DNA from 4 places in the Porphyromonas pogonae genome. Region 4 is predicted to be linked to each of the others. Evidence: riboswitches for the same ligand, from Rfam matches in the RefSeq annotation. Region 4 holds a riboswitch; each other region holds the start of a gene.
What was found. Region 4 has a riboswitch for cobalamin ahead of VYJ22_RS03905 (TonB-dependent receptor plug domain-containing protein). Riboswitches for the same ligand answer to the same signal wherever they lie in the genome.

Region 1 (5,175 bases), 620 kb from region 4:
GGTATCATCGGCAAGGCCCATTTTGGTGTGACGGCTCTTGATCTCTGCAATAGATAGGTTGGTAACCTCGCTACCGGTACCACATGTAGTGGGGATGATAATGAGTTTTTTGTCCTTGACGAGAGGTTTTTTGTGATCGAAAGCATCCAATACATCATCCAAATCTTTCAAGACAAACAGCTTGGAGATGTCTATGACTGTACCGCCACCTACGGCAATAACACGATTGAAGGTCTTGCCTTTGACATCATGTAGGATCTTGTTCATCATCTCATCTGAGGGCTCACCGAGTCCATACTTCTCCTGCATCACAAAAGTACAGGGCAAGTTGCACGCTTTCATAAACGGCTCGTAGATGAACTCGTTTGTGATCACCAAATCCTTTTCATTCAGTTCAAATGTTTTAGCAAAGGATTCGAAACTATCGAACTCGTGAATGACTGTTTTAAGTTTGAATAATTGCATTTTTTTAATGTTTATTGGTTTTGTTTTTGGTCAATAGATTGGAGTCAGCCGAACTTCTTTCGATAAAAGGTTAATAAGTCATCACGGAAATCCGGATGAGCTATGGAAATCAAAGCCTCGGCTCTCTGTCTCAATGTTTTTCCTTTGAGGTGAGCTATGCCGTACTCTGTTACCACATAGTCCACTTCATTGCGTGATGTCGTTACCGCTGCACCATCGGCTATGCGGGTCACGATGCGTGAGGATGCACCTCCACGAGCAGTCGATGGCATAGCCATGATACTCTTACCTCCTTTGGAGAGTGAAGCACCTCTAACGTAATCTACTTGACCGCCTACGCCACTAAACTGACGGTCACCAATACTTTCTGAAACAACTTGTCCCATCAAATCCACCTCGATACAGCTGTTTATGCTTATCATATTATCGTTTTGGGCTATTACTGAGGGGTTGTTTACATAGTCCACCGGATACATCTCCACGTCTGGGTTGTGATCTACAAAGTCATAGAGGGCTTTGCTACCCATGAGGAATGTTGCGAGCATTTTGCCGGGGTGCAGTGTTTTCATCTTGCCGTTTACTACACCGGACTTCACAAGTTCCATTACACCGTCCGAAAACATCTCCGTATGGATACCCAGGTCTTTTTTGTCTTTCAGGAAGAGCAGTACAGCATCGGGTATAGCACCTATACCCAGCTGTAGTGTAGCTCCATTGGGTACGAGGTTGGCACAGTTTTTTCCTATAGCTTGCTCTACATTGCCTATCTTAGCTGCCGGTAGGGTATAGGGGGCATAGTCTGTCTCTACAATGTAGTCCAGGTCGGATACATGGATGAGATTGTCCCCGCCTATATATGGCATCTGTTTGTTCACTTCAGCAATTACGAGAGGAGCGCATTCGGCTGCGGGTTTGGTGTAGTCACAAGAGATACCAAAGCTGCAATAACCGTTTTCGTCAGGCTCTGATACCTGCACCAAGGCTACGTCTATCTTGAGCGTTTTGTTTCTGATCATCGCAGGCACTTCGTGGAAGAATGCCGGGAAGAAATCGGCTCTGTTTTCTTCTATAGCCTTGCGCGAATTGGCACCTACGAAGTTGGTGATGTGTCTGAAGTTAGAAGCTTTTTCGGGGTACATGTATTCACCGTCGCCCAAGCAAAGCATGTGATAGATCTCTACATCTTTGAACTTGTCTGAGCTGTTACACAAGGCTTTGATACAAACCTGCGGAACCCCTGCGGCATGTGATACGGCTACTCTTTGTCCGTTTTGTATGTGTTTGATAGCTTCCTCTGCTGTTGTGATTTTCTGTTGATAGATTTCTTTCCAATTCATAAGACAGGGATATGGTTTATTTAGTATTAGTTTCGTCGTTTTTTTATTGTTCGTGTCGTAATATTCGTTTGGCTTGTTGTATCAAATCATCGCTTACTTCATTGTTTACTCTCACCTCGATATTCTCGTTTTGGAATTCTTCCCGTAGAGCTGCTTGTACCACCCGCTCTACTGTTTCACTGGCAGAGGGGCAGCCATGGCACGAACCTGTGAAACGTACCTTAACCAGATCTCCGCTGATGGAGCATAACTGTAAATCACCGCCGTGCGAGCGTAAGAGAGGACTTACTCTCTCACGCAACACGCGGTTCACACTATACATATTAAACATCTGTTTGGTCATTGATTAAGGTCAACAGGTCTATTTGTCCAATGAAGTGTCAATTTTTGCAATATTTCGAGCAAACTCTTTCTTCGATTCAAGATCTCCCTGACGGGCTATCATGATACGCTGAGCTTGCGGTGATCCGGCACCGTGCATAGATTCCGTTCTGTAACCTACGGCAGCAGTACCCAGAGTGATATTTTCGATCAGGCGTAGTACTCTCATTCTGTTCACTACGTCTTTACCTTTGGCTCCCACAAGATATTTTCTTACGAGTGGTCCTACTTCTTCATTCTTCAAGTCTTGCTCAGAAGGCATAGTCACCATGATACCTCCGGCGATGTCTTCTGCCAAGCGTGCTATTTCATAAGGAAGGCGTGTTACGTTTTGCTTACAAACGTTTGCCAAAAGCAGGTTGATCATATAGTTTCCGGCAGGCATCTGTGAACCCTCAGCAGAGCAAGCGATACCGCAGGCAAAGAGTGTTTCATTGAGGTGGATCATCTCGATGAGTTTATCTTTGATATGGCTGGCTTTGGGTACACCATTGTAGTCTGCCGCAAGAGCTGCAGCACCGATGAGCACATCACCCACTCCCACTTTACAACCACCATAGGATTGTCTGTGATAGCCGGCAAATCTCTCCACCATCATACCTGCATAATCATATTCTTTACACATAAATACGCGCTCATGAGGGATGAATACTCTGTCGAATACGACCAAAGCCTCATGGCCTCCAAACTGTGAGTTGCCAAGGTCAATATCAGCACCCGGCTCCATCTTTCTTGTGTCACATGATTGACGTCCGTAAATCATGGTTATACCCTCGGCATCGCTGGGTATAGCGAAGGATACTGCATAGTCGGCATCGGCCTCCCTCATGGCTATTGTGGGCATGATAAGATGCTCGTGCGAGTTTACTGCTCCCGTTTGGTGGGCTTTGGCTCCTGATACCACGATACCGTCTTCACGTACTTCTACGATATGTACATAGAGATCGGGGTCTTCCTGCTGTGAGGGAGCCAGGCCACGGTCACCTTTGGGGTCGGTCATGGCGCCATCGATAACAAGGTCATTGTCCTGAACGAACTTCATGTAGTCTGTAAACCGCTTGTGATACTCGGTTCCCAGAGCCTGATCCATTTCATAAGTCGTAGAGAATATGGCGTTGAAGGCATCCATACCTACGCAACGCTGGAAACAAGCTGCAGTCTTCTGTCCCAAGAGACGCTGCATCTTTACCTTCTTTACAAGGTCGTCAGTGCCTTGGTGTAAGTGACAAAAGCGATTGATTTTCTTTCCTGTGAGATTGGAAGTTGCCGTCATGAGTTCTTGATATTCCGGTTCTTCGGCCAACTTGTAGGTCATAGCAACGGAGTTCATGGACGGACGAATCATAGGATGATCCACAGGGTTGTCAATCTTTTCTCCCATGAAGTAGACGTTCAGATTCATTTTTCTGAGACTATCTTCGTACTGTTTACTCGTCATCATAATATTACCTCGGTTAAAATGTTATTGTAACGTTTAAGTGTAGTTTTATTAAAAAAAATATTTATATCCGTTCAAGCCTTCTGCAACCACGTCAGTGATACGGTAAGGGTGCACATCACCTCATGGCATTTTATGATGCCATGCATAGAGTGTAACACATCCTCAGAGGTTTGCAAGCACAGATGTACGGGAGTAAGTTATTGCGTACGTGTGGTTACATTCCTTTATTATTAGTATCAACTGGCGGCATTTGCTTAGGGCAAAGCCTTACAAAATTGATTATGAAAAAAAATGTACATAATTCCCGCTCCTAAACCCTGAAGCAAGATATTCGCCCGTCATGGCAGGTCTTCTGACTTTTCCCGAATTTTGCGCCTTCCCGTTGTCTGTAATAAGCCCAACAGTGGCTGTGATTGCAAAATTCCCAAATAAGGAATTACAGCTGAGGGTACAGTTCCGGACTTACACCGGATTCCCTTTTCAATTTCCCGATTGATTATCGGTCCATCACCTATGACGATGTAAATGTAGGGCTAATTAAAGAAATAAATCTTTTTTAAGTGTTAATAAATCATAAAATGACAAATTTCGTTTTTTCATGTTCTTTTTTTGATCATTCTAAAATCCTTTACCTAATAGGCTATGAATAATGTCTTTCATACTTATAGTGTACCACAAATTTCGGCGCAAATTGCTTGTTTTTTTAATATTTTAGGTCATATAATTCTTACACAAATTGAATTATATTTTAGTTTGATAAAATTATATGCCATCATGAGTTGCCTTTTTTTGCAGTCTCTTATGTGGGCCTAAGGTGTATATTATGCTTTTTAGCAGGCCTTGATCATAATTTATTGAGGGTGGAATTGCTTTTTGACATTTTGTCAAAAATAAAGATTGATTATCCATGTTACCGCACGAAGGTAATATGCTGATATGTTCTAAACTAAGTAAATTAAAAAAACGTGTAATGATGATGGAATTTCTCATCTTACAGTTACAGCTTTCTGCTTATTTGTACAAAGTCTAAATAAGAAATTGGTTTTTTAGAGGCATATTGTCTGCTGCACGGCTCCTAAATAAATCCTTGCTCGCGATTGGGGTGTGATAATTAATATTTGAAAGATGTGGGCTTTTTACAAGCCTTTTCTTTACATAGTATGATGGTATTCTTATTTAAGTTACATGTTTTACATATCCTATTATGATGAGCCTGCCACTCTTATATGATAAGTCATTTGTCTTAGTGGACAAGTCGCTCGTCTTTATAGATAGGTCAGTAGTCTTTATAGGATAAGATTTGGATGAGATTTACACATGACGTGTGGTAGGTGACAAATCGAAATCACCACATCGGATATAGTACAATGTTTAGATAATTATATGAAAAAGGATGAGTCGGAGCATGTAAAGTAGGGGAGGGCAAGGCATGAAGTCTGGAGGAATAGTTTCTGATTCGTAATCATCAGTAATATATCATTCGTCTTTTGCATCTCTCTGTTGTAAATTAGGGTGGCTTAGTCTTGCTCTGTTGATATACAAAGATACAAC
Region 2 (5,175 bases), 550 kb from region 4:
AAAGCATGACACAGAGGTCTATTACATGGCGGGTTGTAATTGCTGTATGGGCTATGCTCTTGGGCGTATCGGAGATATGTACGGCTCAGGAAACTAAAGCTACTAAATACAACTTGCCTTACAAAAACACATATGTCAAGGAGCCTCTGGTCACGGACAATGTGTATCGTACGCTACCCGCGCACAAAACACCCGTACCGTCTTTTGCCCAAGCCAAAAATATCTTACCCGAACCTATCTGGGATGGGTATCCTGATGAACTAGCAATGTACTGGAAAGCATGGGAGTTTGCCGTCAGAAACCTCAAACATCCGTTACAGGGATCAGGGTTTGTCTCTACGTACTTCGATACAGCGTACAATGGCAATATCTTCATGTGGGATTCCTGCTTTATTCTCATGTTTGCCCGTTATGGCACTCGTTTATTTCCTTTCCAGCAGACGCTCGACAACTTTTACGCCAAACAACACCCTGACGGCTTCATCTGTCGTGAGATCAAAGCTGATGGTGCCGACTGTTTCGAGCGTTATGATCCTGTAAGCACAGGTCCCAATCTTCTGCCTTGGTGTGAGATGGTGTATTACAAGCAGTTTGGCGACACCGAGCGTTTGCACAAAGTGTTTCCCGTACTATGTGCCTATTATAAATGGCTCAAACTCAACCGTACTTGGCGCAACGGTACTTATTGGTCCAGTGGCTGGGGTACCGGTATGGACAATATGCCCAGAGTGTCTCCGGAATACAATATGATATTCAGCCATGGTCACATGATCTGGTTGGATACCAATCTACAGCAACTTTTTATTGCCAATCTCTTGCTTGAGATGGGGCTTTATCTCGAGCGTTGGCAAGAGATTGAGGACTTTGAAGACGATGCCAAGTTGCTCAAAAACTATATCAGCACCAACTTATGGGATGAGAAGAGCGGCTTCTTATATGATCAATATGCCGATGGCAAACTCAATTACACCAAAGGCATCGGTGCATACTGGGCTTTATATTCCGATGTGCTCGACTCGGCAAAGCTCGATAGGCTCACAGCAGAGTTGGACAACCCGAATACCTTTAACCGTAAATATAGGGTACCCTCGCTCAGTGCAGACAATCCTAAGTACCGTGACAATGGTCGTTACTGGCAAGGGGGGATCTGGCCGGGTACCAACTATATGGTGATCAACGGGCTTTACAACAAAGGATATAAAAAACAAGCTCTCGAAATAGCACGCAATCATTATAGCCAAGTACTCGATGTTTATCGTCGTACCCATACCTTTTGGGAGTATTACGCTCCCGAAAAGGCTGAGCCCGGCTTCATGGCGCGTAAGGATTTTATAGGTTGGACAGGACTGCCGCCTATTTCCATTCTCATAGAATACATGCTGGGGATCAAAGGTGATTATATCAATAATACCATTACATGGGATCTCAACGAAACGGTAAGGCACGGTATCAAGCGATATCCCTTCGGACCCACAGGCTCTATCGATTTGATTGCATCGGCTCGCACAAGTGCAGCCTCGAAACCACAACTTTCCATCAAAACCAATAAAGCGTTCAAGTTAGTTGTCAACTATGGCGATCGCACAGAAACCATAGCGGTTACCCCTGATCGCACCAATTACTAACCTACAAAGCAGTGAGGGGACCCCACACAAGGGAACCCCTCTCTGCTCTTCATGAATTTCAGGGTAGTGTACCGCTATTTCAGGATGTATTCAATCTCTTGCATCAGGGTGTAGCATCATATTCTAACTGATAAAAACACAACAAATACTCACTACACATGCCTGGTTATAAACTGTTGCTATTGGATCTCAAAGAGGATTTGCCGTTGGCATTGATGCAAAACAAACGAAAATCTGACTTGGCAGTCTTCAATTCAGCTGTTTTTATAACAACTGAGCGGATGTTTAGTCTGACAAAAATCAGAATTTTGAAATCGTCATATTGATGCAAATGTGGCTTAATATGTTTCAAAATGATGTAAATGTACTGTTGGGTTTGGCTTTTTGAAAGATTGGGTGGCGCAGTGACTTTTGTATAATTGAGCCTCTTGAGGTGTAGAGGTAGATCGCAGTCGTTGTTTAACTGAGATAAAGTTGTATTTTAACTAAAACACAAAAGTATTTTAACTAAAACATTTCGGTGTCATAACTAAAACAGGAGAGTCCTTTAGTTAAATTAGCGAGACATTTTAATTAAAATACGGGTGCATTTTGAGCTTTCCTACAGAAAAAGCCGTAAAGAGGTGCAGGTGTCCTCTATACGGCTTTGTTGTGATGGTCAAGTGTAGTTGGCTACATTTTGACAATTTGATATTTTATCTTTTCTATTGCATTTTGACAAAGTGTAAGCTTCGTGGAGTGCATACCGCTGCCAGCAAGTCACTGAGCGAGCGTTTTGCTGTATTCGTGGGGTATAGGTGATGTTTCGGAGTATTCATACGTGTGGGATAAAAAGTAATTGTCATCAAGACAAAGATACAACATCGTACCCCCCTTTGTCAAGAGGTGTAACCCTATTTTTTTACTTTTATCCTGAAGAGATGTGAACTTACGGTGCCCTCATTTGGTACCCGATTTGCTCTGCCCTGCAGCTACGGTGCGGTAGCCTATATTATCTTTCTTTTAGTCTCATGTAAAGTGATAATCCTAACCAGATGTGTTGCCACAGGAGTGGTGATGCTTTTCTTTAGTGGCTCTCAGGGCTAATGATTATTGGGTTGTACGAAGAGTCACAATTTAAATTTTTATATCTTTGCTTAGCTGAATCGGATGCGTATAACTTTATTTAATGTAGGCTTTTATTGTATTCGTATTAGAGCAAAGCTAGCGACAGGTGGTCGCAACTAACAGGACATTCGGTTCAAAGATATTCTTTGCATGGAATATCGATTGATTAAAAGGGAATTTGGTGTAATCCCAAAGCTATCCCCGTAGCCGTAAAGTCGTATATGTCATAGTATAATGTCACTGCCACAAGCGGGAAGGCACTATGATTTAGACTGAGTCGGAAGACCTGCCGAAGTATCATTACCGATAATATAGACGAATGTTTGATATCACCTATATGTCTTATCGGGTTGTGGGAGTCCTTTTGTTTTAAGTTCTTTCGGGTTGAAAAGAATTTTATACAACAGTCAGTGTATGTACTGCTCCTCCCGCTATGAGGTCAGAGCTTCCTTTCCTTGTATTTTTCTTGGCGATCCGTATATAATAAATATCAAAAAAATCGCCTTGATGAAAAAAAACATCTGCTTTTTTTACTCGATCTTGCTGGTACTTCTGTTTTATTCTTGTAATGGAAATCGTAGCAAAAACACACAAGCGATAGATAGTGTATCTATTGATTATGCCGACTTTTCGTATCCTGTCCAATTCAAATATGCCAAAGGTATTGAGGTGAAAAATCATGATCACTACAAAGAGGTCATGGTATTTAGCCCTGACACTCCTGATACTATGGCTACCTATATATTGTATCCGCGGGGTGAGAAACGTCCTCAACTATCATGTCGCAATTGCTATTTCATACCTGTTCCCCTGAAAAATATTGCCTGCTTATCTACTACTCAAGTGGGAGTATTACCATTGCTGGGCAAGGTGGATAAGCTTGTAGGTTGCTCCAATATAAAAAATATCTGTAATCCGGAGGTGCGTAAACGCATCAGTGAGGGTAAAGTGCAAGAGATAGCCCGGGGTATGGCTAAGAATATAGAGCAGATAGCCGCTTTGCACCCTGAGGTGGTGCTACAGGATTTGTCCAGAATGTCCGACAAGGACGAGGAGCTCATAAGCTCCGGTATCAATACCGTACTCTACAATGAGTGGAAAGAACGTAATCTCCTGGGGCGTGCGGAATGGATGAAGCTTACTGCCATGCTCCTGGGCTGTAATGCCAAAGCCGACAAATTATTCTCCAAAATAGAGGAAGACTACCTCAAAGCAAAAGAGCTGGTGGCGCAACAAACCGATACTATCCCCATCATGTATGGTCTGGACTATAAAGGCACGTGGTATCTGCCGGGTGAGTTTAGCTATCCCACCTCTATGTTTAGAGATGCAGGGGTTAAGTTTGACTATGCCGAGGGCAAAGTGAGTAGCCAGCCCTGTAGTTTCGAGCGCATCTTTAGCCGTCACCGCCATGCAAAGATATGGATATGTATGATGACTGGTAAGATTTTTACCATGGCTGACTTCTTGGCGCTCAACGACCGGTACAAGCATTTTGATGCTGCGGCCAACGGCATGGTGTTTATAGACCGCAAGCGAGTCAATGAGAATGGCGGCAATGACTTTTGGGAGAGTGGTCTCTACCGACCGGATTTACTGCTCAAAGATATTATCAAGATAACACGTCCGCAGTTACTGCCTGACTATGAAACAACTTATTGGATGCAGCTTAAGAAATGATGAAGAGAACTAACATCGCTTTTGTGGCAGCGGCATTGCTTACGCTACTCTGCTTTTTCCTTGATTTGATATGGGGTAGTTTGGATATATCCATGTCCGATGCAATAAACGCCTTGTTCAATACCTCCGCTATGGATACTACGGATTATGTAATACGCAACTTCCGCCTACCCAAAGCGCTTACCGCTCTTTTTGCAGGAGCCGGTATATCTATAGCGGGATTACAGATGCAGAACCTATTTCGCAATCCGCTGGCAGATACATCTATCTTGGGGATCAATAGCGGAGCAGGTGTAGGTGTAGCTATCTATACCATGTCGTTTACCATATTTCCGGGACTTATATAGACATCGGGGGTAGCCAATACTTGGGGTATAGTATTATCATCTTTTATCGGAGCGTTGGTGGTGCTTATGCTCATCTCCGGTATAGCTTCATGGCTCAAGGATATTATATCTGTACTCATCGTTGGGGTAATGATAGGTTTTATGGCAAGTTCCGTAATCTCGATACTCCAGTTTTTTACAGACAATGAGACGCTCAAGGGGTATTTGCTCTGGTCATTTGGTAGTGTCTCGGGTACAACATGGCGCCAGTTGCAGGTTATGATGCCTGTCGTTTCCATAGGATTGTTCTTATCCCTGATGATGCCCAAATATATGAATGCTCTGAATATCGGTGAAAACTATGCCCGCAGTGTAGGTATCAGTGTGGGCAAGGTACGTATGGCACTCATACTTATTACCAGCATTATCAGTGGTTG
Region 3 (5,175 bases), 450 kb from region 4:
GGGCTTATCCATATCGCCCACTTCCGGCAGGGTGTTATATAGAGCATCCAGCATCCATAAGAGGAATGTGGTGTAGAGCCTAGGCGATTGCATGAGCTTGTCTGCCGCCAGGATGTTGATGACACCTTTGCCCTGATCGGTCTGTATAAAGTCCTCGATATTAAGTCCCGGTTCGCCGAAAAATTTGTCTCCGCCTTCGTTTTCGAGCCTAAGCACGTTGCGTTGTATAGCTCCTATGCTGGCCGGCGAGAGGTTGCCGTATTTGTTACTAAAGTCATTGCGATTGGCTCCCACATACTCCAGCATCTTGCTCAGATCTTTCAGATCGATGAGCAAGAGGTCATGGTCGTCGGCAATTTTAAACACAATGGAGAGTACTGCCGACTGAGTGTCGTTGAGCATCAGTAGTCTTTCGAGCAGCAAAGGCCCCATCTCCGTCACAGTGGTGCGTATGGGGTGCCCCGCATTGCCGAAGACATCCCAAAACATGACGGGATGAGGCTTGTAATCAAACCCCTTGGCCTCGAGTTTATACTCCTGCACCCTCCTGTGCACACTGTCCTTGTCCCCTCCCATGATAGATACTCCGGAGAGATCACCTTTCATATCGGCGGCAAACACGGGCACTCCCATCTCGCTGAACGTCTCCGCAAGGGTTTGCAGTGTTACCGTCTTGCCCGTACCGGTAGCACCCGTAATGAGTCCGTGCCTATTTGCCATTTGGGGAAGAAGACATATTTCATGGTCTTTATTGATAGCTATAAAAGCTCTTTGTGTATTATCAAACATAGATATGGCGGCTTAATTGTGGTTATTATTTGCTTAAAAGTACGCCTTTTGATTTAATGAAGCAAAAAAGATGATTAATAACTGCATCAGATAGTTATGTAATTCTTTATAATCTTACCTTTGTGACGAGTTAATAACCTTGCACAACCAATACGATTATGCTTAAATACTTTGAAGAAGCTGACATTGCAGTCACCGTGGTTGACAATCACGGCACCATTATCGAGATGAACCGCCAATCACGTGAAGTAAACGAAAAAGACGGAGTATCTCTTACGGGCTCCAATGTACTGGATTGCCATCACGGCGCCTCGAAAGCCATGCTGGAGTCGATGATGCAAAATGAAACCAAGCATGTTTATACCATAGAGAAAAACGGTAAGAAGAAGCTCATCTATCAAATCCCGTGGTATGAAGACGGCGTGTATATGGGATTCATGGAGCTCTCTATGGTGATACCTTTTGAAATGGAGCACAAGGTACGCACACCTTAGAGTAAAGCTTTGAAGGCTATGTGACTTTGGCATCCTGTATCCTTTTCATTACCCCATCTTGTATATTGCTCTCTTGCCTATTGGGCGATATTACTATCACTGGAAATGACGTGCTGTAGTGCGTAAAATGACTGACCAAACTTCTCAAAAAGAATGGACATATTGCTGAATTAAGTATATAATTGATACCTTTGTGAAAGAATAAAGTAATCACCGTTCACATCCCAAAGGTGTGGCGTGACTCAAGGGAATCCGGTGTAAAACCGGAGCTGTACCTGCAGCTGTGATCTTTATAAACGATAACGTCTTTTTACTATTGGCCACTTTCTCCACAGGAAGAAGGGAAGGTCGATGTTATCGGAAGAGAGCCAGAAGACCTGCTTATATTCTGTTATTAGATATATCACTTACACTTCACAGGTAATGAAGTAGGTGCGCTTAAACTTACCATAGATTTTGTACACTCGACTTTCTTACCTCTAACATTTATTACAACATCTGATGAGCAAGAAATCATTGCCATTGTGGTTATCGTTATTTCTATTGCCATGGCATCTTTGTGGTCAAACGTCTGTAAAAGATACCATTGTTAAGGAGAATTATCATCTGGACTCTGTCGTTGTTACGGGAACGGGCACACTGCACAAGATACATAATGCTCCCGTACAAACAGAGGTAATATCTTCCCGAACATTGAATTCTTATCAGGGGAAAAGTCTGGAAGAAATCCTTTCGGCTATATCTCCTTCATTTGATTTTAATCAGACAGATATGGGTGCGGGGCTACAGATGAATGGTTTGAGTAGTGGTTATGTACTCATTCTGCTCAATGGGCGTAGGTTGCCGCAAACTATGGGAGGACAAGTAGATCTTAATAAAATCAGTCCTTCTTCCATTGAGCGTATTGAGATTGTAAAGGGGGCGGCATCTTCACTTTATGGATCTGATGCTATAGCCGGTGTGATCAATATCATAACCAAGCGTGTTACACACCCTTTTAAATTAGAGAATACGACGCGTTACGGCTCATACAATGATTTACGCCAATTTGATAAGATTGTTTTAAACTCGAAGAGGTGGAGTAGTGAGACTTCATTTACGCTAAAGCGCTCTGATGGTTGGAAAAATACAGACAAAGAGCTTTACAGAAATGTAGTTTATGATAATAGTGTAACCAAGACTGCCAATAAATTCCTGGATTGGAGTATCAGTCAGAGAATAGGATTTATTGCCAATGAAAACCTGAATTTGCATCTCGAAGCCCAATTTTATAAAAAGGATATATACCGCCCCATGGGAAATCCTCAGTATAGTACATTCAATATGGCTTATGTAAGTCAAAGCTATAATATGGGGGGAAGATATGAGTTAGGAAGGAAAAATTATTTGCTTTTTGATGTCAATTACAATTGGGATGAATATTTACATAAATATAAAGCACAGACTCATGAGGAATATGTTGATAGTCAGGGAAGTATTTATCATCCCGTTTTTTATGCGGGAGACCATGAACGCCAAACTTTGCAACAGTCTATGATCGCAAATCTAAAAGGCGTATTCAACATACATAATCATCAAATCACCACAGGCGTAGAGTATAATCAGGATTTTCTCAAAGCTCCTCATAGGTTGCAAGGCGACAAGATACAAGATACATATTCATTTGCATTATTTACACAAGACGAGTGGAATGTTACCAAGGGCTTCAATGTCACTTACGGATTCAGAGTTATAGAGCATGAGCATTTCGGTTTCAGATTTAGCCCCAAAGTTTCGTTGTTGTACAAAGTAATGCCGGGACTAAACTGGAGAGCCACTTATGCCTCAGGGTTCAAGACTCCTACTTTGAAGGAACTGTATTATCGGTATGAAAAGACAATGATGTCTAAACTCGTTCTGTATCTTGGTGATAAAAATCTGAAACCTCAACTCTCAGACTATTTATCTACAGCAATCGACTATAAGCAAGGAGATTTTACAATGTCACTAAATTTATTTTACAATAAGATTCGCCAAATGATAGCTTTGGTGGAAATCCCAACAGAAGCTTATGATCATGTCAACGAAATAGACAGAACTATGATGTACAAAAACCTTGAAAATGCCCATAGTTCAGGACTGGAGATCAATGTGGATTATAATTTTTTGAAGTATTTTAGTATTGGCGGTGGATACAGCTATAATGACGCTTCAGGAAATCTACTGAATGCTGATAATAAAATAGAACATATCAGGATTGATGGAAGTGCCTTTCATCATGCTACCTTAAGAGCTACATGGAACAAGGATATCACTAAAACATATACGATAAAAGCGTCGATTTTCGGACGTATCCAGAGCAAAAGATTTTATAAGTCATATGGTGATGCTCCCGGATACAACTTATGGAGGCTCAATACGGGACATGCATTTAAATTATCAACCCAGAATAAACTTGAACTTAATGTGGGGGTAGATAATATCTTTGATTTCAAAGATACCAGACCTTATGGATATAACTACGGTACCAAAACACCCGGAAGAACATACTACCTCTCTCTCAAATATGAATTCAGACATTGACAAACATTCACATTATTAACTTATAGTATTTATTATTTATGAAAAAGATTTGGATCATTACATTAACTGTTATTTCAAGCCTTTTTTTCTTGTCGTCATGTAGTAAAGATGATGACAAAAAGGAAGACAGACAACCTGTAAAGGTCGTAAAGCAGCATGAAAAAGCTATTCTTTTGGCTACATTTGGCAGTACTTGGGAAGGCCCTCACAAAACATATCAGAATATTCGAGATGCCTATAAAAAAGAATTTCCCGACTATGATATCTATTTCTCTATGACATCAACGAAATGTATTACGCGCTGGGGGGCTAAAACTCATGAATATTTTGCCACTCCTGACCTTTGGCTCAAAGCCATAGGTGAAGCAGGATACAAAGAAGTCAAAGTACAATCATTGCACGTGATACCCGGTGAGGAATTTGGTAAACTTCGTGATTTTTATATCAAGGATTTTATGAATCAATTTCCTAATGTAAAGGTTTATGCTGGTCATCCTTTATTGTGGGATAAAGATGTTGATATCCCTGTTGTGGCAAAAGCCTTGAATGATATATACAAAAGCTTGGTACATAAAGGAGAGGCTGTTGCTTTCATGGGACATGGCAATCCTGATGTAAGGTATGACTTTGGGAATGTTCGTTATCGGGAGATTGAAAAGGAACTAAAAAGTAAGTACAACAAAAATTACTTTGTGGCCACGGTAGATTATGGTGAGATGCTCATCGATTATTTAGTTGACGAAATAAAAAGTTCTGTAAAAGCTGGTACACACGTCAATCTTGTACCACTGATGTCAATAGCCGGTGATCATGCCAACAACGACATGGCCGGTGATGAGGATCCGAAAGAGAAACCTGAAGATCAAAGTTGGAAAGTAATTCTTAAGAAAGCCGGTTTTTCTGTTGATAAGGATAATATTTACATCAAAGGATTAGGCGATTACCCAGAGGTCCTAAAAGTTTGGATCAAACATACTCACGAGGCCGAGGAAATAGAATAAGGTCGGCCCGGACTAAATTTTAGATTATTTAGTCGCCCCTTAAAATCGTGTTTATTTTCTGATATACAGCAAATTGCACTCTTCTATTCTTTGATAAATCTGCAAGTTTTTGTATCTTTGGATGTAGAAACTTGCAGATTTTTTTATGATACGCCCTACTCAAACAGTTCAATCACTGTTCTCTTCGCTGGACGATTTGCTCAACCAGCAACATCCTCTGTATAAACTTTCCCATAAAATCGATTGGAAAAGATTCGAAGAGGCTTTTTCTTCCTTGTATTGCCCTGACAATGGTCGTCCCGGTAAGCCTATTCGTTTAATGTGTGGTC
Region 4 (5,175 bases):
ATCCCGTGACACTGAAGTTGAAGCTATTGCCGGCATACTCTGCGTTGAGTGAACCATAGTTGCTTTTCTCCGGCTTGAGGTTCTCATTGCCTATTACCAAAGTAGAGCCTTTGATCAGGAAATAATTCAGTTCTTCGAGTCCCGGAGCTCTGAACCCTATAGAGTACTGGGCGCGGAAATTAAATTTCCCGGGAGAGTACATGAGTAAGGCCTTGGGTGTGAATGATGATCCGGCTGTCTCGTGCTTCACAGCTCGTGCTCCCAATACAGCTTTGAATTTGTCGGCAAAGGATACTTCTTCTTGCCCGTACAGCGCTATGGTGTACACTCCTTTGTCGAGGTTGGCATCCGGTCTTTCGAGATTCTCACGGATATACTCTGCACCCAAGATAGCTTGTCCCCAATCCCAAGTTTTGAATGTTCCTTTGAGATTCCCCGAGAAATAGCGTTGTTTCTTGGTCAGAGATACGTCCCCGGGATTGATTTTTGCTTTCTTATTCTCTTCGCGATAAGTTTTCTCGCTTTTGTAATTGTCCGAGTGTATATCAAGCGAGATGTACTGCTCGTGTCCCCAGTAATATTTGCTGCCGAAGTCGATGTTGTGCCCTGCATAATCCATAGAGTAGGGGTAGCCCTCGTGTACATCGGTGCGATCGAAGAGTCCACCGCTCAAATAGAATGATAAGGGTTTGATAGGCGTGAAGGTAAACTTCTGGTTGAAGATATTGTTTCTGCTGCCACCCGATGCCATGAACGGTGTAGGCTTACCGTCGATATCAACATCGCTAAGTTGCCAACCTTCGGATTGTTCGTGGGTAAATGAGGTGTACGATCCTATCTTTTCAGTGGTGATGTCGGCATTGAGCTGTTGGGTAAACTGCTTGTGAGTCTCTATTTTACTGTTGGATGTAACTGAAATGAGGTTGGAGGGCTCGTTGGTGATGATATTGATCACACCACCTATGGCATCAGATCCGTACAGAGCTGATCCCGCACCCTTGAGTATCTCTATCTTACGTATGTTGCTTACGTTGATGCGTGAGAGGTCTATGTTGCCGGCAGTATCGCCTGTGAGCTTCTTGCCGTCAATAAGGATGAGCACATACTTATTGCTGAGACCATTGAGCGTGAGGTATGATCCCATGCTGTTGTTGGAAAAAGACAGGGAGGGATCGAGCATAGTGAGGGCTTCCTGAAAGCTGGTGATGCCTGCCCTTTTGATGTCCAAAGCTCCCAATACTTTCACGGGTGAGGGTGTGTTTTTCAGAAAATGCTTGGTGCCTGTACCCGTGACTACCACCGTGTTTAGGTTGATAACCTCATCAGTGTCGCCTTTCTTGGCATGATGTTTCACTTCTGCATTCTGAGCAAAAACTGCAGAAGCAAGACTTGCACTCACACAGAGTGTACAGAGTAATTTTTGTACCATGTAAAAATGATAGAGTTAAACTTGTTTTTATTGATCGTCTTGTCCCGAGACGACTCTATATATCTCATAATGGTTTGGCAGGTCTCCTGACTCAGCGTTTTGCGGAAGAGCCTTCCCATCCGTGGTTTTGCGGACAGTGGCTTGTAGAGATTCTCCCCTTGATTGCGTGATGATGCAAGCAAGCGCATTACAGTAGCGGGCACTGCTCCGGTATCTAACCGGATTCCCTTGAACAACGAATCCCGAATGGACTCATCATTACCAAACAGTGCAAAAGTACAATAAATAATTATATGATAGGTTTTTATTGTGCTCCAATTTTCAAGTCCAGTTTGTTTGAAAATAGCATTTGCACGGAGATATTACCATAAAACGAGCCATCCCCGACATCGATATTAAGGCTGCTTTGTAGCGCTTAACGATGTCGGGGATGGCGATATGTGAGGTGAGGTTATACTAAGCCGATACCCTACGGCATTAGAATTGGAAATAGATAAAGGGTTGCACGCCGCTACTCTTCATTTGGTAAACAATGAATATCGCCACCATGAGGTAGAGGCATTGCAATACAAAGGGAGAGTTGGATATGATACCACGTGCTCCGTTGTGAAATCTTTTGGGAAGGAAATGCAGCACGTAGCCTATCAGCATGAGGATAAATACGCCCTGATAACCTGATATAAACTGAGGCAATATCTCTCCATGGAAATTGTAGAATATTTGATGCAGTATGTTTGCTGCAACATCCATGGAGGACGCTCTGAAGTATATCCAGCCGAAAGCTACGAGGTGGAAGGTAATCATAACACCGATAAAACGCCTCAGCGGAGACATCTCAGCCCCCGTCTTCTTGAATGCTTTGAAGTGTGAGAGGAAGAACTTGTGTACGGCAAGCCCCACTCCGTGAAGACCACCCCAGATGATAAACCGTGTGGCTGCACCGTGCCAAAGCCCGCCGAGTAGCATGGTGATGATGAGGTTGATGTAAGTGCGGATACGCCCTTTGCGATTACCGCCGAGTGAGATGTAGAGATAATCTTTGAGCCATGATGATAGCGAGATGTGCCACCTGCGCCAAAATTCCGTTATCGTTGCTGATTGGTAAGGAAGGTCGAAGTTGATATTGAACCTGAATCCCATAAGTAAAGCGATACCGATAGCCATATCAGAATATCCCGAAAAATCGCAGTATATCTGTAGTGAGTAACCATAAACCCCCAGCAGGTTTTCAAGTCCGGTGTAGAGATTAGGAGCATCGAAGATGCGGTCTACAAAGTTAAGGCTGATGTAATCAGAGATAACAGCTTTTTTCAGAAGTCCTATGATAATGAGGTATAGAGCCTCGCCGAACTCATTGCGTGTGAGGCGTGGTTTCTGGTATATCTGAGGGATAAAATCATGAGCCCGCACTATAGGACCTGCCACTAATTGCGGAAAGAATGATACGTAGAAGAGATAATCGATCCAACGATTGAGCGGTTTGATACGACCTCTGTATATATCGATGATATAACTCATGGTCTGGAAAGTGTAGAATGAGATGCCCACCGGCAGGAAAATATCGGCATGAACGGGGGGGATACTCTCAAGCTGGGGAATGAGGAACCATACACCCATATGATGCAGAAGGTCGATACCTACGTCAGCAAGGTAATTGAAATATTTGAAATAAGATAATATCCCCAAATTGATAAAGACACTCAAGGTGGCAAGCGCTTTCATCCGACGCTTGCTTTCAGTGCGGCTCATAGTTTTTCCTATAATGAAGTCACTTGTAGCAGCGAGGATAAGTAGTAATACAAAAACACCGCTACTCTTGAAATAGAAGTAGAGGGAAAATAGGGTAACATAAATGATGCGCAGTGATTTACACCGGCGCATGAGGATGTAAATGGGGAAAAACAGGATAAAAAGTGCGAAAAATAATCCGCTTGAAAAAAGCATAGGCGATTGGCTGTCGTAATTCAATATTTGTACAAGCTTTGACCAATCGAGGTTCTCTAAAAATGTCATATATATACTTTAAGTTGCCGCCGTCTGAATTGACTGACAAAGATAGTCAAACGGATTAATTCGTACAGTGGTGATGGCCTGTTTATTTGTCAAAAATACATTTTGCGCTCCTATACGGTGCAAGGGTATTATAATGATCAGATTAATTAGTATTATTGATTATTTATTGTATATTTGACGCGGCAATAATAATAAGCATATATAGTTAGCGGTGCCGGGAATTGTAGCGGTGCAATTCTTTAAATGTTGAGGTACAATATCACAAAGTTATATAGTCCATGAGAAAAATCTTATTATTCGCTATGGCTTTACCATGCTTGTATAGTATGACGAGTGCGCAGAAAGTAGAGCTAAGCAGACAAGTTTACGGCGATATCACGGAGAAGATTACACATGCTCCGGCTTCATTTGCTACCGTGCGTATCAGCCCTTTGGGTACGAAAGATTCTCTAACATATAATCAGGTTGCTGATAGTAAAGGGCGGTTCCATATAGCCTTGCCTGAAGCTCCCAAGTATAGGATACTCGTTACTTCCGTAGGCTTCAAAAACTATATGCATGAGTTTACATTTCCTGCACAAAGTAATAAATACAAACTGAAGGATATCTTACTCGATGAAGATGCTCATGAACTTAACGAAGTCTCCGTGTCAGCGATGAAGCGCTTGGTAAGCTCTGATGTAGACAGGCTTACTTATAGCATCAAAGAAGATCCTCGAAGTCGCACCTCAAGCTTACTCGAAATGCTACGCCGTGTACCTCTCGTCACAGTAGACGGCAAAGAGAATGTACAGATCAAGGGATCTTCCAACTTCAAGATCTATATGAATGGTAAGCCATCACCTATGATGAACGGTAGCCCTAAGGATGTACTCAGAGGCATCCCCGCCTCGAGTATCAAGAAGGTGGAGGTGATTACGGATCCCGGAGTTAAGTTCGATGCTGACAACCAAGGTGCAATACTCAACATTGTTACCGACGATATGAAGCTCGGGGGCTATACTGCCACACTCAATGCTCATCTTGGGACTAATAAGAGCTGGAGCTTAGGTGGATTTTACACTGCTAAATATGGCAGACTGGGGGTGACGCTTAGGTATAACCATGTGCTGAGTAGAAATATCGACGGATTATTTTTTACAGAAACGGAGACGAACACTACTAAGTCAAGGATCGATGGTAGTCAAGAAGATAAATTTAACGGTAACTTCGGTACCGGAACCATCACTTATGAGATAGACTCACTAAACTTAATCTCGGTATCCGGAAAACTGGCACGTTACAACATGAATACAAGTAAGGATTCACGCGACAAACTATGGGTAGGGGACGTGCTCTCGCGCATTTATAACCAGCATACTGATCTGTACAGCAAGCGCGGAGGCTATAATATCAATGTCGATTATCAGAGAAATACCCGCAAGCCTGATGAATTATTCACATTCTCGTACCTCTATGACCACTCGCCCCTTGATACGCGTACGGAGCTGAGCCGCTATCTGCTCAGTCCGGACCATGAGGTAGAGATTGCCGGAACTTATCAGGGACAGCTGTCGAAATCCAGCGGTAAGATGGACGAGCATACCTTCCAGGTCGATTATACTACACCATTTGGTAAGGGGCACTCCATCGAGACAGGACTCAAATACATCTATCGTATCTCTACCAGTGATCCGCTCTATTTCATACGCAATGAAGCTATGGCGGAGTGGAAGCCGGGATCCATCTTTGAC

Region 1: another riboswitch for cobalamin. It lies ahead of VYJ22_RS01690 (4-hydroxyphenylacetate 3-hydroxylase family protein); the one in region 4 lies ahead of VYJ22_RS03905 (TonB-dependent receptor plug domain-containing protein).
Region 2: another riboswitch for cobalamin. It lies ahead of VYJ22_RS01955 (ABC transporter substrate-binding protein); the one in region 4 lies ahead of VYJ22_RS03905 (TonB-dependent receptor plug domain-containing protein).
Region 3: another riboswitch for cobalamin. It lies ahead of VYJ22_RS05690 (TonB-dependent receptor plug domain-containing protein); the one in region 4 lies ahead of VYJ22_RS03905 (TonB-dependent receptor plug domain-containing protein).

Annotation. Positions count from the first base shown of each region.
Region 1 is NZ_CP143258.1:403,306-408,480, forward strand. It holds gene VYJ22_RS01675 (4-hydroxybutyrate dehydrogenase) at 1-465, opposite strand, end outside; gene VYJ22_RS01680 (acetyl-CoA hydrolase/transferase family protein) at 510-1,802, opposite strand; gene VYJ22_RS01685 (NifU family protein) at 1,846-2,145, opposite strand; gene VYJ22_RS01690 (4-hydroxyphenylacetate 3-hydroxylase family protein) at 2,164-3,624, opposite strand; cobalamin riboswitch at 3,951-4,154, opposite strand.
Region 2 is NZ_CP143258.1:480,999-486,173, forward strand. It holds gene VYJ22_RS01945 (alkaline phosphatase) at 1-2, shown strand, start outside; gene VYJ22_RS01950 (MGH1-like glycoside hydrolase domain-containing protein) at 54-1,625, shown strand; cobalamin riboswitch at 2,845-3,040, shown strand; gene VYJ22_RS01955 (ABC transporter substrate-binding protein) at 3,240-4,412, shown strand; partial or broken gene VYJ22_RS01960 (FecCD family ABC transporter permease) at 4,412-5,175, shown strand, end outside.
Region 3 is NZ_CP143258.1:1,482,410-1,487,584, forward strand. It holds gene VYJ22_RS05680 (helicase HerA-like domain-containing protein) at 1-789, opposite strand, end outside; gene VYJ22_RS05685 (transcriptional regulator) at 948-1,283, shown strand; cobalamin riboswitch at 1,495-1,682, shown strand; gene VYJ22_RS05690 (TonB-dependent receptor plug domain-containing protein) at 1,785-3,845, shown strand; gene VYJ22_RS05695 (sirohydrochlorin cobaltochelatase) at 3,884-4,846, shown strand; gene VYJ22_RS05700 (IS5 family transposase) at 4,992-5,175, shown strand, end outside.
Region 4 is NZ_CP143258.1:1,028,129-1,033,303, forward strand. It holds gene VYJ22_RS03905 (TonB-dependent receptor plug domain-containing protein) at 1-1,429, opposite strand, end outside; cobalamin riboswitch at 1,489-1,710, opposite strand; gene VYJ22_RS03910 (MBOAT family O-acyltransferase) at 1,907-3,442, opposite strand; gene VYJ22_RS03915 (TonB-dependent receptor domain-containing protein) at 3,721-5,175, shown strand, end outside.